DNA from 2 places in the Variovorax sp. KBS0712 genome. Region 1 is predicted to be linked to the other one. Evidence: riboswitches for the same ligand, from Rfam matches in the RefSeq annotation. Region 1 holds a riboswitch; the other holds the start of a gene.
The links. A riboswitch is a leader RNA that binds a small molecule or an ion and turns the genes downstream of it on or off. The one in region 1 is predicted to bind glycine.
Positions count from the first base shown of each region.

Region 1 (6,722 bases):
TCGTCGCAAAAGCGCGTTGACATCTTTCCACGCCCGCACGAATTCGATTGACATCGAGTCCCGTCTGGCGAGCCATCTCACCGCCATGGTAGGCATCCACAACCGAAGTCATGTCAGAGGGATAGTACATCTGCTTCACGCGATACAAAGTCCCCGACTCCAGCAGGATGACCGGACGTTGCTCAAGATTGGCCAACTCAAGCAGCTTCGCGATGTTGGGGTGAAGGCCTTCTGTACAAAGAAAAGGCACATTCAAAGGCACATCAGCCTCTTCCGCCAGCAGCATTCTTGGAAGCGTTTCCGCAATGAAATGAAAGTAATTATTTTCATACTCATGCATGATGTGAAACCCGCGCTCTATCCAGGCAGCCTGCCGAGCGCTCACCTCGATATGCAGATGTCCAGGTGCCGCTGCGCGCTTCGCCTTTCCATATTTGATGGCGGCGTCTTCTCTGCACAGGAAATGCGCATTTTCGTCATGCAGCAAAGAATTCGTCGGCCCGATCAGATAGCGGGTTCCCGCAATGGTCGTCGCGTCGTTGATTTCGGCGACAAATCCGACCTTCGGATAATCCGGGGGGCCATCAAGACCCTCGCAAAACCCGGGTGCAATGCGATGAACAATCCGTCCCGCGCCGCCAGCCTGAGACGCCACTGAAAAAACCGAGTCAACCGGCAGATCGACGGAACAAGGCCGCGCCGCATAGGACGGCGCCAACGCTCCCATGAATTCGGACAAGGCAGGAACAGAATCGAAATGCGCCAGCCGTGCCGGCAAACGCCCCTCGGCCGCACCGAATTTCAAATAATGCAGCAACGGGCTCAATTGCGTGGCGGCGACATCGGGGTATTCATCCAGATACCACTGCGGGTCGAACCTCGCGCTGGGCGCATCCCCTGCACGCTCTCCAATTTCAAGATAGTGGGCCAGCGGGTTCTTTTCCGCCGCACGCAATTCGGGGTGGCGATCGAGATACCAGGTGGTATCGAACATGGGATTGGGATTTCCCCTCAGGAATCCCCCTCCCAGATAGTGCTCCCACGGGTTGGCGATCAGTGCACGGTCCGGCAGCCCCTTGAGGTACCAGGCTGCGTCGAAAAGCTCCACCAGCTGCGGCGTCTTGCGCGGCAGCCGCTTGCGAAGCGCCCCTTTTGCGGCGTCCAGCAAGCTCTCTTTCTTTTCCTTGATGGCAGGCGAACTTTTCACGGCTGTGCGGCCCTGATGTCGTCCGGACGACCGATGGCGATCCCCTTGCACAGGCACCCGTACGCGACCAGCCCGTTGAAGTCAGCAAGTTGTCTCATCTGGAATTGGAATATTTTTGAGATGGCCCGCGTGGGAAGGGCTCTGAAGAAAACGCCGCAAACCGGCTGCTGGTCGACCTGTGTTCAGCCGGGAATTTCGGCGCTCAGGAAGGGCGGCGCTGCCGCGTCCTTGGCGGACAGCTTCGGCGCGATGCCCGTGTCAGGCCACTCGATCGCCAACGTGGGGTCGTTCCACGCAATGCAGCGCTCGTGCGCCGGTGCGTAGTAGTCCGTCGTCTTGTACAGAAAATCAGCCGACTCGCTGAGCACCAGGAAGCCGTGCGCGAGACCCGGCGGAACCCACAACTGCCGATGGTTATCTTCCGACAGTTCACTGCCCACCCATTGCCCGAAGGTCGGCGACGACCGACGGATGTCCACCGCCACGTCGAACACCGCCCCTCGAACCACGCGCACCAGTTTTCCCTGTGGTTGCTGCACCTGGTAATGGAGGCCTCGCAAGACCCCCTTGGTGGAGCGCGAGTGGTTGTCCTGAACGAAGTCGACGCGCTGGCCGACGGCTTCGTCGAAAGCCTTCTGATTGAAGCTCTCGAAGAAAAACCCGCGTGCGTCGCCGAACACCTTGGGTTCGATCAGCAACACGTCGGCGATGGCCGTCTGCGTGACCTTCATGAGCGCACACCTTCGGCCAGCAAATGGCTGAGGTACTTGCCGTAGCCATTCTTCTGCAACGGTGCTGCAAGCTTGGCCAGTTGTTCGTTGTCGATGAACCCATGGCGCCACGCGATCTCTTCGGGGCACGCGATCTTGAGCCCCTGCCGATGCTCCAGCGTCGCGATGAACTGCCCGGCCTCCAGCAGGCTTTCATGCGTGCCGGTATCGAGCCAGGCGTAGCCGCGCTGCATGATCTGCACGTTGAGCCGGCCAAGATCGAGGTACGCCTGATTGACGGCCGTGATCTCAAGCTCGCCTCGCGCACTCGGCTTCACGGCCTTGGCGATGTCGATGACCTGGTTGTCGTAGAAGTACAGGCCCGTCACGGCGTAGTTGCTCTTGGGCTTGAGCGGCTTTTCCTCGATGCTGCTGGCCTTGCCTTGTGCATCGAATGCGACCACGCCATACCGCTCCGGGTCATGCACGTGGTACGCGAAAACAGTGGCTCCCGCGTCCTGCGCGTCGGCGCCGCCCAGCAGATGGGCAAAGTCATGCCCATAGAAGATGTTGTCCCCCAACACCAGCGCACTCGGCGAGTTCCCCACGAACTTGTCGCCGATGATGAACGCCTGCGCCAGGCCATCGGGACTCGGCTGCACCGCGTACTGCAGGTTGATGCCCCACTGGCTGCCGTCGCCCAGCAGCTGCTGGAAGCGCGGCGTGTCCTGCGGCGTGCTGATGATCAGGATGTCGCGCATGCCGCCGAGCATCAGGGTGCTCAGCGGGTAATAGATCATGGGCTTGTCGTACACCGGCAGCAGTTGCTTGCTCATGGCGAGCGTGGCCGGGTGCAGGCGGGTGCCGGAGCCACCGGCAAGGATGATGCCTTTGCGTTGCGTCATGGGAGTCTTCTTCTGTGAGGGGCAGGAAAAATCAGTCGGTCAGAGCGTCTCGCGCAGCATGCGTGCCACGCCTTCCTGCCATGGCGGCAGGCGCAGACCGAAGGTGGTCTGCAGCTTGGTGGTGTCGAGCCGCGAGTTGTGCGGCCGCTTCGCGGGCGTCGGAAAGGCGCTGGTGGGCACGGCCTCCACGGCCTGCGGGCCGGCCTTGAGTTCGACGCCGGCCTGCTGCGCCATCTCGAGCACGAAGCGCGCGTAGCCGTGCCACGTGGTCTCGCCGCCGGCGATGGCGTGGTACAGGCCGGCCTTGGCCGGGTCCTGCAAGGTGGCGCGGATGGCGTGCGCGGTGATGTCGGCCAGCAACTCGGCACCGGTGGGAGCGCCGAACTGGTCGTCGATGACCGTGAGCTTGTCGCGCTCCTTGGCCAGGCGCAGCATGGTCTTGGCGAAGTTGCCGCCGCGTGCGGCGTACACCCAGCTGGTGCGAAAGATCAGGTGCTTCGCGCAATGCCGCACCACCAGCTGCTCGCCTTCGAGCTTGGTCTGGCCGTACACGCTGAGCGGACCGGTCGCGTCATCTTCCTTCCAGGGGCGGGTGCCGCTGCCGTCGAAGACATAGTCGGTGGAGTAATGCACCATCAGCGCACCAATCTGCTGCGCCGCCTCGGCCACCACGCCGGGCGAGGTGGCGTTGAGCTTGCGCGCGAAGTCGGGCTCGCTCTCGGCCTTGTCGACGGCGGTGTGCGCGGCGGCATTGACGATGACGTCGGGGCGCACCGCCAGCACGGTTGCGGCCAGCTGCTCGGGGCGGCTGAAGTCGGCGTGGAAGTCGGTGCTGTCGAAGTCCAGTGCGACCACTTCGCCGAGCGGTGCGAGGCTGCGCTGCAGCTCCCAGCCGACCTGTCCACCTTTGCCGAGCAGCAGCAACTTCATGCGGAAACCTTTGCGGGTGTGGCGTCGTACTGCTTCTCGACCCATTCACGGTACGCGCCGCTTTGCACGTTGCGCACCCACTCGCCGTTCGCGAGGTACCACTGGACGGTCTTGCGGATGCCGGTGTCGAAGGTCTCGGCGGGCTTCCAGCCGAGTTCGCGCTCGAGCTTGCGTGCATCGATGGCGTAGCGACGGTCGTGGCCCGGGCGGTCCGTGACGTAGGTGATCTGTTCCTTGTACGGCTTTCCGTCGGCGCGGGGGCTCAGTTCGTCGAGCAGCGCGCACACGGTGTTGACGATCTCGATGTTGGGCTTCTCGTTCCAGCCGCCGACGTTGTAGGTCTCGCCGAGCTTGCCGGCCTCGAGCACGCGGCGGATGGCGCTGCAGTGGTCCTTCACGTAGAGCCAGTCGCGCACCTGCATGCCGTCGCCGTACACGGGCAGGTTCTTGCCGGCCAGTGCGTTGACGATCATCAGCGGGATCAGCTTCTCGGGGAAGTGGAACGGGCCGTAGTTGTTCGAGCAGTTGGTGGTGACCACCGGCAGGCCGTAGGTGTGGTGCCAGGCGCGCACGAGGTGGTCGCTGGCGGCCTTGCTGGCCGAGTACGGGCTGTTGGGCTCGTACTTGTTCTCTTCGGTGAAGGCCGGGTCGGTCTTGGAGAGCGAGCCGTAGACCTCGTCGGTCGACACATGCAGGAAGCGGAAGGCCGCCTTCTGGTCGGCCGGCAGGGCGTTCCAGTAACCGCGCACCGATTCGAGCAGGCGGAAGGTGCCGAGCACGTTGGTCTGCACAAAGTCTTCCGGGCCGTGGATCGAGCGATCCACATGCGATTCCGCGGCAAAGTTCACAACGGCACGGGGTTTGTGCTCGGCCAGCAGGCGATCGAGCAGCGCGCTGTCGCCGATGTCGCCCTGCACGAAGACGTGGTTCGCGTTGCCCTTGAGCGACGCGAGGGTCTCGAGGTTGCCCGCATAGGTCAGCTTGTCGAGGTTCACGACGGGCTCGTTGCCCTGCGCGATCCAGTCGAGCACGAAATTGGCGCCAATGAAGCCTGCGCCGCCGGTAACCAGGATCATGGAGTCCCCTGCATGTAGAAAAAAGTTTGCTTTACCAAAAATCAACATTCAATTATCCCATCGGTGTGAAGTGCCGATGTACAGGGCTTGGCCGGCTTGCGGGGCCCGCCTACAATCGCCAACAATTGCAGGAGAGCGGGCCTCCACGGAGGCCCTACCGAAGGCGCAAACTCCCATAAACGCTCAGGTCGGCCCGACGACATTCCAGGCAACGCCCAGGAACTTCGGCAAGGGGTCAGTACTGCACTCATCGATACAGCCGTCTGGAGAGCCGCCACGCCATGTGGCGCACCGAAGGAGCAAACCCGCTGCGGGTGCAGCAGGGTGAATCTCTCAGGTACCGAGGACAGGGGGAGCGGCAACTTGGACATCGGCCGTCCGGTTGCTCGCTATTTTTTCAATAGCACTCCACGCCCGCCGTTCAAGCGCTGCAAACTCAAAGGTACTTGCAATGCGTGTGATCGTTCTTGGCGCCGGCCTGCTCGGCGTGACTTCGGCCTACTACCTCCAGCAACTCGGCCACGAGGTGACCGTGATCGACCGGCAGGCCACCCCGGCCGCCGAAACCAGCTTCGCCAACGGCGGCCAGATCTCGGTCAGCCATGCGGAACCCTGGGCCAATCCGAGCGCGCCGCTGAAGGTGCTGCAATGGCTCGGCAAGGAAGATGCGCCACTGCTCTTTCGCATCCGCGCCGACATGCGCCAGTGGCTCTGGGGCCTGCAGTTCTTGCGCGAGTGCCCCCCCGCGCGCACCCGCCACAACATCGAACAGATCGTTCGTCTCGGTACATACAGCCGGGAAATGTTGCAGCAATTGCGTCGAGACACCGGCCTGAACTATGACCAGCGCACGCAAGGCATCCTGCACTTCTACACGACGCAAAAAGAATTCGACGGCGCCCTCGCGCCCGCCGAGCAGATGCGTGCCCTGGGCTGCGAACGCCTGGTCATCTCGGCCGACGAGGCCATCAGGATCGAACCCGCCCTCGCCCACATCCGTCCGCAACTCGCCGGCGCCACCTACACCGCCGAAGACGAATCGGGCGACGCCAACCGCTTCGCGCGCGAACTCGTGAAGCTGGCCGAGGCGGCCGGCGTGAAGTTCCTCATGAGCCACACGGTGACCGCGCTGCGCGAAGCCGGCGGCAGCATCGACCACGTCGAGGCGACCGACAACGAAGGCCGCTTCCAGCGCATCCGCGGCGATGCCTTCGTGCTTGCGATGGGTTCGTTGAGCCCGCTGTACGCCGCGCCGCTGGGCATCCGCCTGCCGATCTACCCGGCCAAGGGCTACTCGGTGACGCTGCCCGTGAAGGACGCATCGAAGGCGCACCAGGTCTCGCTGACCGACGACGAATACAAGCTGGTGTTCTCTCGCTACACGTCGGAGTCGGGCGACCGCCTGCGCATCGCCGGCACGGCCGAGCTCAACGGCTACGACCGCGACCTGAACCGCGTGCGCTGCGAAGCCATCGTGCGGCGCGTCGAAGAACTCTTCCCCGGCGCCGGCGACACCGAGCGCGCGCAGTTCTGGACCGGCCTGCGCCCGGCCACGCCGAGCAACGTGCCGCTGATCGGCAAGACCAAGCTGCCGAACCTGTTCCTCAACACCGGCCACGGCACGCTCGGCTGGACGCACGCCTGCGGCTCGGGCAAGTCGATCGCGCGCATCGTGAGCGGGCTGGCGCCCGAGGTCGATTTCGCGTTCGCCGGCATGCCGGCGCCCGCGCCGCGCGCCGTGCAACCCGCACTGGGCTGACACGACACGCGCCCTCGGGTCATGCCTTGAACGTGACCCAGGGCTTGAGCCGCACGGCGCAGCGGATGAGCCCCGCGCTTTCCTGCGCCTCGATCACCGCGCCGATCGGCTTGTAGGCCTGCGGCGCCTCTTCGA
Region 1 is NZ_VCCD02000003.1:619,690-626,411, forward strand. It holds gene FFI97_RS27675 (glycosyltransferase family 61 protein) at 1-1,207, opposite strand, end outside; gene rfbC (dTDP-4-dehydrorhamnose 3,5-epimerase) at 1,390-1,938, opposite strand; gene rfbA (glucose-1-phosphate thymidylyltransferase RfbA) at 1,935-2,822, opposite strand; gene rfbD (dTDP-4-dehydrorhamnose reductase) at 2,862-3,752, opposite strand; gene rfbB (dTDP-glucose 4,6-dehydratase) at 3,749-4,828, opposite strand; glycine riboswitch at 4,947-5,038, shown strand; glycine riboswitch at 5,082-5,188, shown strand; gene FFI97_RS27700 (D-amino acid dehydrogenase) at 5,280-6,587, shown strand; gene FFI97_RS27705 (RtcB family protein) at 6,607-6,722, opposite strand, start outside.

Region 2 (6,722 bases), on a different contig from region 1:
GTAGTCCAGCGGCAGCGACACGGCCGCCACGATCAGCTCGCGCAACAGCGCCCCCACGTGGATCACGCGGCAGTCGGCCCCCAGGTCGGCCCGCGTGCCGGGCTCGACGAAGACCGTGCGCATCTTCACCTCGCCCGCCATGCGGATCTGGTGCGTCATGCCCGGCGGCACCCAGACGCCGCGCCCCGGCGGCACCACCCAGCTGCCGGCCGCGGCGCCGACCATCATCACGCCCGAAATCGCATGAATGAGCTGCCCGCGCCGGTGCGCATGCGGCGGAATGAAGGCGTCGCCCGCCGGATCGGTGGCCAGCACGGCGACCGCGCGCGGAGTCGATTCGCCCTCGTCGGGGCGCAGATTCAGTTTGTCCATTTCGCGACGATGTTTGCACATTCGTAGCGAGAACATCTTCCCATGGCTTCCTACGATGGCTCTTCTCCCTCTTTTTCTCCAACCGGACATCCAGGAAAGAAGCCATCGCATGAACACGCGCCGACTCGGGCTGCTCACCGGCACCCATGCCGTCAACGACCTCTACCAGGGCCTCGTGCCCGCGCTGCTGCCCTTCATGGTGCTGGAGCGCGGCTACAGCTACACGGCCGTGAGCGGCCTGATGCTGGCGGCCACCGGGCTGTCGAGCGTGGTGCAGCCGCTGTTCGGCCTGTACGCCGACCGCCACCCGCGCGCCTGGCTGGTGCCCGTGGGCTTCCTGGTGGCGGCGCTGGGCGTGGTGCTGGCGGGCCTGAGCCAGAGCTACCTGCTGACCTGGATCGCGGTCGCGCTGTGCGGGCTGGGCATCGCGGCCTACCACCCGCCCGCCACCGTGGCCGCGCGCGCGGCGGCGGCGCCTCGCAGAAGGCGATGAGCGTGTTCTCGGTGGGCGGCACCATCGGCGCCTCGTTCGCGCCCGTGCTGGCGGCCACGGTGGTCGGCGGCGGCAGCCTGTCGCGCAGCTATCTGCTGGGCATTCCCGCGCTGGCGATGGGCGTGGTGTGGGTCGCGGCGAACGCGCGGCGCAGCGCGGCGGCCCACCATGCGGCCACGGCGGCGCGCGCCGCGCAGGCCCGCGCCCAGGTGCTGAAGCCGCACAACGACTGGCGCGCCTTCAGCCTGCTGGTGGCGACCATCGTGGGCTGGTCGATCCCCTACGTCACGGTGCTGTCGATGCTCTCGCTGCGCATCACGCGCGACCTGCACGGCACCACCTTCCAAGGCGCCGCGGCGCTCACCGCCTTCACCGCCGCGGGGGCCGTGGGCACGCTGGCCGGCGGCTGGCTCGGCGACCGTACCGGGCGCATGGGCACGATCCGCTGCGGCTACCTGCTCGCGCTGCCGGCCATGGCGGGCCTCGTGCTCGCCTCCACGCCCGGCGCGGCGCTGGCCTGCACCGCGCTGCTCGGCATGAGCATGTTCCTGCCCTTCGCTGCGCAGGTGACGCTCGCGCAGGACTACCTGCCGCGCAACCCGGCCACCGCCAGCGGCATCACGCTCGGTCTCGCGCTCTCGGTCGGCGGGCTGGTGTCGCCGCTGTTCGGCCTGCTGTCGGATGCACGCGGGCTCGGCGTGACGCTCACGGTGGTGTTGTGCGTGCTGTGCGTCGCGACCGTGCTGGCCTTGCGGCTGCGCAACCGCACGGTGCAGGTGATGGCGGGCGAGGCTGCGGCGGCCTGAGTTGAGTTCCGTTCCCGCGCAACGGCAGCGCCCACCGTGCACAGGGCACTGGGTGCTTCCCGCAGCGAAATCAAGGAGGAGCCGAAGGCGGGGGACATTCGCGGAGGGAAGCACCCGGTGTCCTGTGCACGCGCCCTGAACCACGAACCACCGAAATCCGTGGGCGATTCCACGCCGCACGCCTGCTCTTTCACTGCCAGAATCGACGCAAGCTTCGACGTCGAGCCTGACAGACAAGAAGAAGGAAAGAGAAGGACGCCATGCACCGAATCGTCGCCCAGGGCAGCAGCCTTGTCGCTGCCGGCTTGCTGGCCACCGCCGGTATCGCGGCCACGCCGGCCGCCGCGCCCGTTGCAGCCGTTGCGCCAGCAGCCGCCCCCGCCAATCCCGTCACCCACCTCGCCGAAGTGGAAACCGCCGTGCGCGCCTGGGCCGCCGCCTGGTCCGCGCGCGACGTCGAGCGCTACCTCGCAGCCTACGCGAGCGACTTCACCCCCGCGCGCGGCCAGACCCGCGAGCGCTGGGAGGCCGACCGGCGCGCCCGCATCACGGGCAAGTCGCGCATCAGCGTGGGCATCGAGGGGCTGGTGATCAGCGTCCAGGGCACGTCGGCCAGCGCGCAGTTCCGGCAGGTCTACAGCGCCGACGCGCTCACCGAGACCGACCGCAAGACGCTCGAGCTGCAGCGCGTGGGCCCGCGCTGGCTGATCCGCAAGGAGAGCGCGGGCAACTGACGCGCACCGCCTTTTCCCTGTAAGGCAAATGGTTCACGAAGATGTCACCACTTGCAACGATGCTGCAGCCTTCGACCTCCGAAAGCTGTGGCCGCCATGTTCCCCACCAAGACCGAGAAGGCACGCGACGAACTCCAGGCCGGGCAGCGCACGCTCAGCCAGCGTGAGCGCGCCCTGCTGCTCATGGCCGACGGCCGGCGCTCTCTGACCGACTTCAGCCCGCTGTTCCCCAGCCGCGTCGAGGCCGAGCAGGCGATCCAGGGGCTGATGCAGCGCGGCTACCTGCAGGTCGCGCGCCCGGTCGCGCCGCCTCCTGCACCGGCCCCCACGCCCGTCCCCGCCGCCGAGCCGATCCAGGTCGCCACCTCGGCCGACAGCTTCGACGGCAAGCGCTCGCTGGCCACCACGCGCATGTTCCTGTTCGACATCTGCGAGCGCATGTTCGTGCGCCGCGACCCGCGCTTCGCCAACCAGATGCGCGACGCCCTGCGCGAGGCCCGCGACCGCGAAGCCATGCTGACCATCGCCGCGCTGATGCTCTCAGAGATCGAGAAGGCCGCCGGCCCCGAGCGCGCCGACTCGCTGCGCGAGCGCATCGACAAGCTGCTGCCGCCGGCCGAAACCGTGCACTGAGCCGCCAGCCCCGGCCCCGCGATCCACTACACTCGCCGGGTCAGGAGAGAGCCCCGCGCGACGGGGCCGCCGAAGGCGCAGGGGTTCCCCGAACGCTCAGGCAAAAGGACTGACAAGACGCCGGCAACCACCGGCGTTTCCTTGCTGGAGAGAGGCCGTGGCATTGCATGCGGCCCACCGAAGGAGCAAACCCCGATCGTGGGGCGAATCTCTCAGGTAAAGCGGACAGCAGGGGTGGCCCGTGGCGTTGCAGCCATGGATTTCGACTGCCCCTTTGGAGTGCCCCGTGGCCGCTTCTACCGCTTCTGACGCCCAACTTCTCAAGACCCCGCTGTACGACCTCCACGTCGAGTTGGGCGCCCGCATGGTGCCCTTTGCGGGCTATTCGATGCCGGTCCAGTACCCCGCCGGCCTCATGGCCGAGCACAAGCACACGCGCGACGCGGCCGGCCTGTTCGACATCTCGCACATGGGCCAGTTGCGCCTGGTCGGCCCCGACGCCGCCGCCGCGTTCGAAACCCTGATGCCCGTCGACGTGATCGACCTGCCCGCCGGCAAGCAGCGCTACGGCCTGCTGCTGAACGACGAGGGCGGCATCCTCGACGACCTGATGTTCTTCAACGAAGGCCACGGTTCGATCTTCGTGATCGTGAATGGCGCCTGCAAGGTGGCCGACATCGCCCACATCCAGGACAAGATCGGCGCGCGCTGCCAGGTGCAGCCCCTGCCCGACCACGCGCTGCTGGCACTGCAAGGCCCGCAGGCCGCGGCCACGCTGGCGCGCCTGTCGCCCGGTATCGAGCGCTTCGTGTTCATGACCGGCGGCGCGGTGCAGATCGGCGGCATCGCCGCCTTCGTCACCCGCAGCGGCTACACCGGCGAAGACGGCTTCGAGATCTCGGTGGCCGCAAAAGACGCCGACGCCCTCGCCCGCCTGCTGCTCGCACAGCCCGAGGTGAAGCCCGTCGGCCTGGGCGCGCGCAACTCGCTGCGGCTCGAAGCCGGCCTGTGCCTGTACGGCAACGACATCGACACCACCACCACCCCGGTCGAAGCCTCGCTCAACTGGGCGATCCAGAAGGTGCGCCGCGCCGGCGGTGCGCGCGAAGGCGGTTTCCCGGGCGCGGCCAAGGTGCTGGCCCAATTGGCTGCCGTCGCCTCGGGCGCGGCCGGCCACACCGACCACAAGACACTCACGCGCAAGCGCGTCGGCCTCGTGGCACTCGAACGCATTCCGGTGCGCGACGGCACGCTGCTGCAGTCGCTCGAAGGCCACGACATCGGCACCGTCACCAGCGGCCTGCTCGGCCCCACGGCCGACCGCTGCGTGGCCATGGGCTACGTGGCCGCCGCCTTCGCCGAGCCCGGCACGCGCGTGCAGGCCATCGTGCGCGGCAAGCCGGTGCCGATGGAGGTCTCGACCCTGCCTTTCGTGCCGACGCGCTACTACCGCGGCTGACCGACACTGAACCCCGCAGACCCGGCTAGGCTCTGCACCCCGATTCCATTTTTTCCACGAGGAGTTTTTTCATGAGCATCAAATACACCAAGGACCACGAATGGGTGGCGGCCGAAGGCGGCGCCGCCACCGTTGGCATCACCGTGCATGCGCAGGACGCGCTGGGCGACGTGGTGTTCGTCGACCTGCCTGAAGTGGGCAAGACCTTCGCGCAGGGCGAGGTCGCCGGTGTGGTCGAGTCGGTGAAGGCCGCCGCCGATGTGTTCATGCCCGTGTCGGGCGAGATCACCGAAGTCAACGAAGCGCTGCGCGCCGACCCGTCGCTGGCCAACAGCGACCCGCTGGCCGCCGGCTGGTTCTTCAAGGTCAAGCTGAGCGAACCCGCGCAGCTCGACGCCCTGCTCGACGCCGCCAGCTACGACAAGTTCGCCGCCGAATCCTGATCCGCTGAACAGCAGCTTCCTCGCACCTTCGTTCCTTCTCCCCCGAGCCTTCACCGCCATGCCGATTCCCGCCCTTCCCTCTTTGCAAGAACTAGAGAACGCCGAAGAATTCCTCGCCCGCCACATCGGCATCGATGCGGCGGACGAGGCGCGCATGCTGCCGGTGATCGGCTCGGAAACGCGCGCGGAGCTCATCGACGGCATCGTGCCGGCGGCCATCCGCCGTGCCCGGCCGATGCGCCTGCCCGCGCCGGTCACGGAGGCCGACGCGCTGGCCGAGCTGAAGGCGCTGGCGTCGAAGAACAAGGTGTTCAAGAGCTTCATCGGCCAGGGCTACTACGGCACGCACACGCCGGGCGTGATCCTGCGCAACATCCTGGAGAACCCCGCCTGGTACACCGCCTACACGCCCTACCAGGCCGAGATTTCGCAGGGCCGCATGGAAGCCCTGCTCAACTTCCAGACGATGGTGTGCGACCTCACGGGCATGGCCATCGCCAACGCCTCGATGCTCGACGAGGCCACGGCCGCCGCCGAGGCGATGACGCTCGCCAAGCGCAGCGTGAAGAGCAAGAGCAACGTGTTCCTGGTCTCTGGCGACTGCCACCCGCAGACCATCGAGGTCATCAAGACCCGCGCCGCGCCGCTGGGCATCGAGGTCAAGGTGAGCACCGTGTCGGAAACGCTGCCGCACCTGATGGTGAGCGGCGAATTCTTCGGCGTGCTCGCGCAGTACCCGGCCACCACCGGCCACGTGCACGACCTGCGCCCGCTCGCGGGCCACGCGCACCAGTGCGACGCCGCCTTCATCGTCGCGGCCGACCTGCTGGCGCTGACGCTGCTGGTCGCTCCCGGCGAGTTCGATGCCGACATCGTCTGCGGCACCACGCAGCGCTTCGGCATGCCGCTGTGCAACGGCGGCCCGCACGCCGCCTACCTGGCCTGCCGCGATTCGTTCAAGCGCTCGCTGCCCGGCCGCCTTGTCGGCGTGAGCGTCGACACGCACGGCCAGCCCGCCTACCGCCTCGCGCTGCAGACGCGCGAGCAGCACATCCGCCGCGAGAAGGCCACCTCGAACATCTGCACCGCGCAGGTGCTGCCGGCCGTGGTCGCCAGCATGTACGCCGTGTACCACGGCCCCGACGGCCTCACGCGCATCGCACAGCGCGTGGCCGTGCTCACCGCCATCCTCGCCAAGGGCCTGTCGCAGATGGGCCGCGAGCCGGTGAACACAACCGCCTTCGACTCGCTGACGATCCGCACCGGCGACGACACGGCCGCGATCATCGAACGCGCGCAGGCCGGCGGCGTCAACCTGCGCCAGCGCCTGCAGCAGCACCTGGGCATCTCGCTGGACGAAACCACGACGCGCGCCGACATCGAAACCCTGTGGGCCCTGTTCGTGCCGGCCGGCACCGCGATGCCGCGCTTCGACGAGCTGGCCGCCAACACCACGCCGCTGATTCCAGAGGACCTGCGCCGCACCAGCGCCTTCCTCACGCACCCGGTGTTCAACACCCACAAGAGCGAAACGGCGATGCTGCGCTACATCCGCAGCCTGTCGGACAAGGACCTCGCGCTCGACCGCAGCATGATCCCGCTGGGCAGCTGCACCATGAAGCTCAACGCAACCAGCGAGATGATCCCCATCACCTGGCCCGAGTTCGCCAACATCCACCCCTTCGCGCCCGCCGACCAGCTGCAGGGCTACGCCCAGCTCGACGCGCAGCTGCGCGCTTGGCTGTGCGAGGCCACCGGCTACGCGGGCATCAGCCTGCAGCC
Region 2 is NZ_VCCD02000001.1:2,275,478-2,282,199, forward strand. It holds gene FFI97_RS10460 (AraC family transcriptional regulator) at 1-372, opposite strand, end outside; partial or broken gene FFI97_RS10465 (MFS transporter) at 569-1,671, shown strand; gene FFI97_RS10470 (hypothetical protein) at 1,932-2,405, shown strand; gene FFI97_RS10475 (hypothetical protein) at 2,502-3,038, shown strand; glycine riboswitch at 3,070-3,156, shown strand; glycine riboswitch at 3,173-3,277, shown strand; gene gcvT (glycine cleavage system aminomethyltransferase GcvT) at 3,325-4,497, shown strand; gene gcvH (glycine cleavage system protein GcvH) at 4,569-4,940, shown strand; gene gcvP (aminomethyl-transferring glycine dehydrogenase) at 4,999-6,722, shown strand, end outside.
Region 2: another riboswitch for glycine. It lies ahead of gcvT (glycine cleavage system aminomethyltransferase GcvT); the one in region 1 lies ahead of FFI97_RS27700 (D-amino acid dehydrogenase).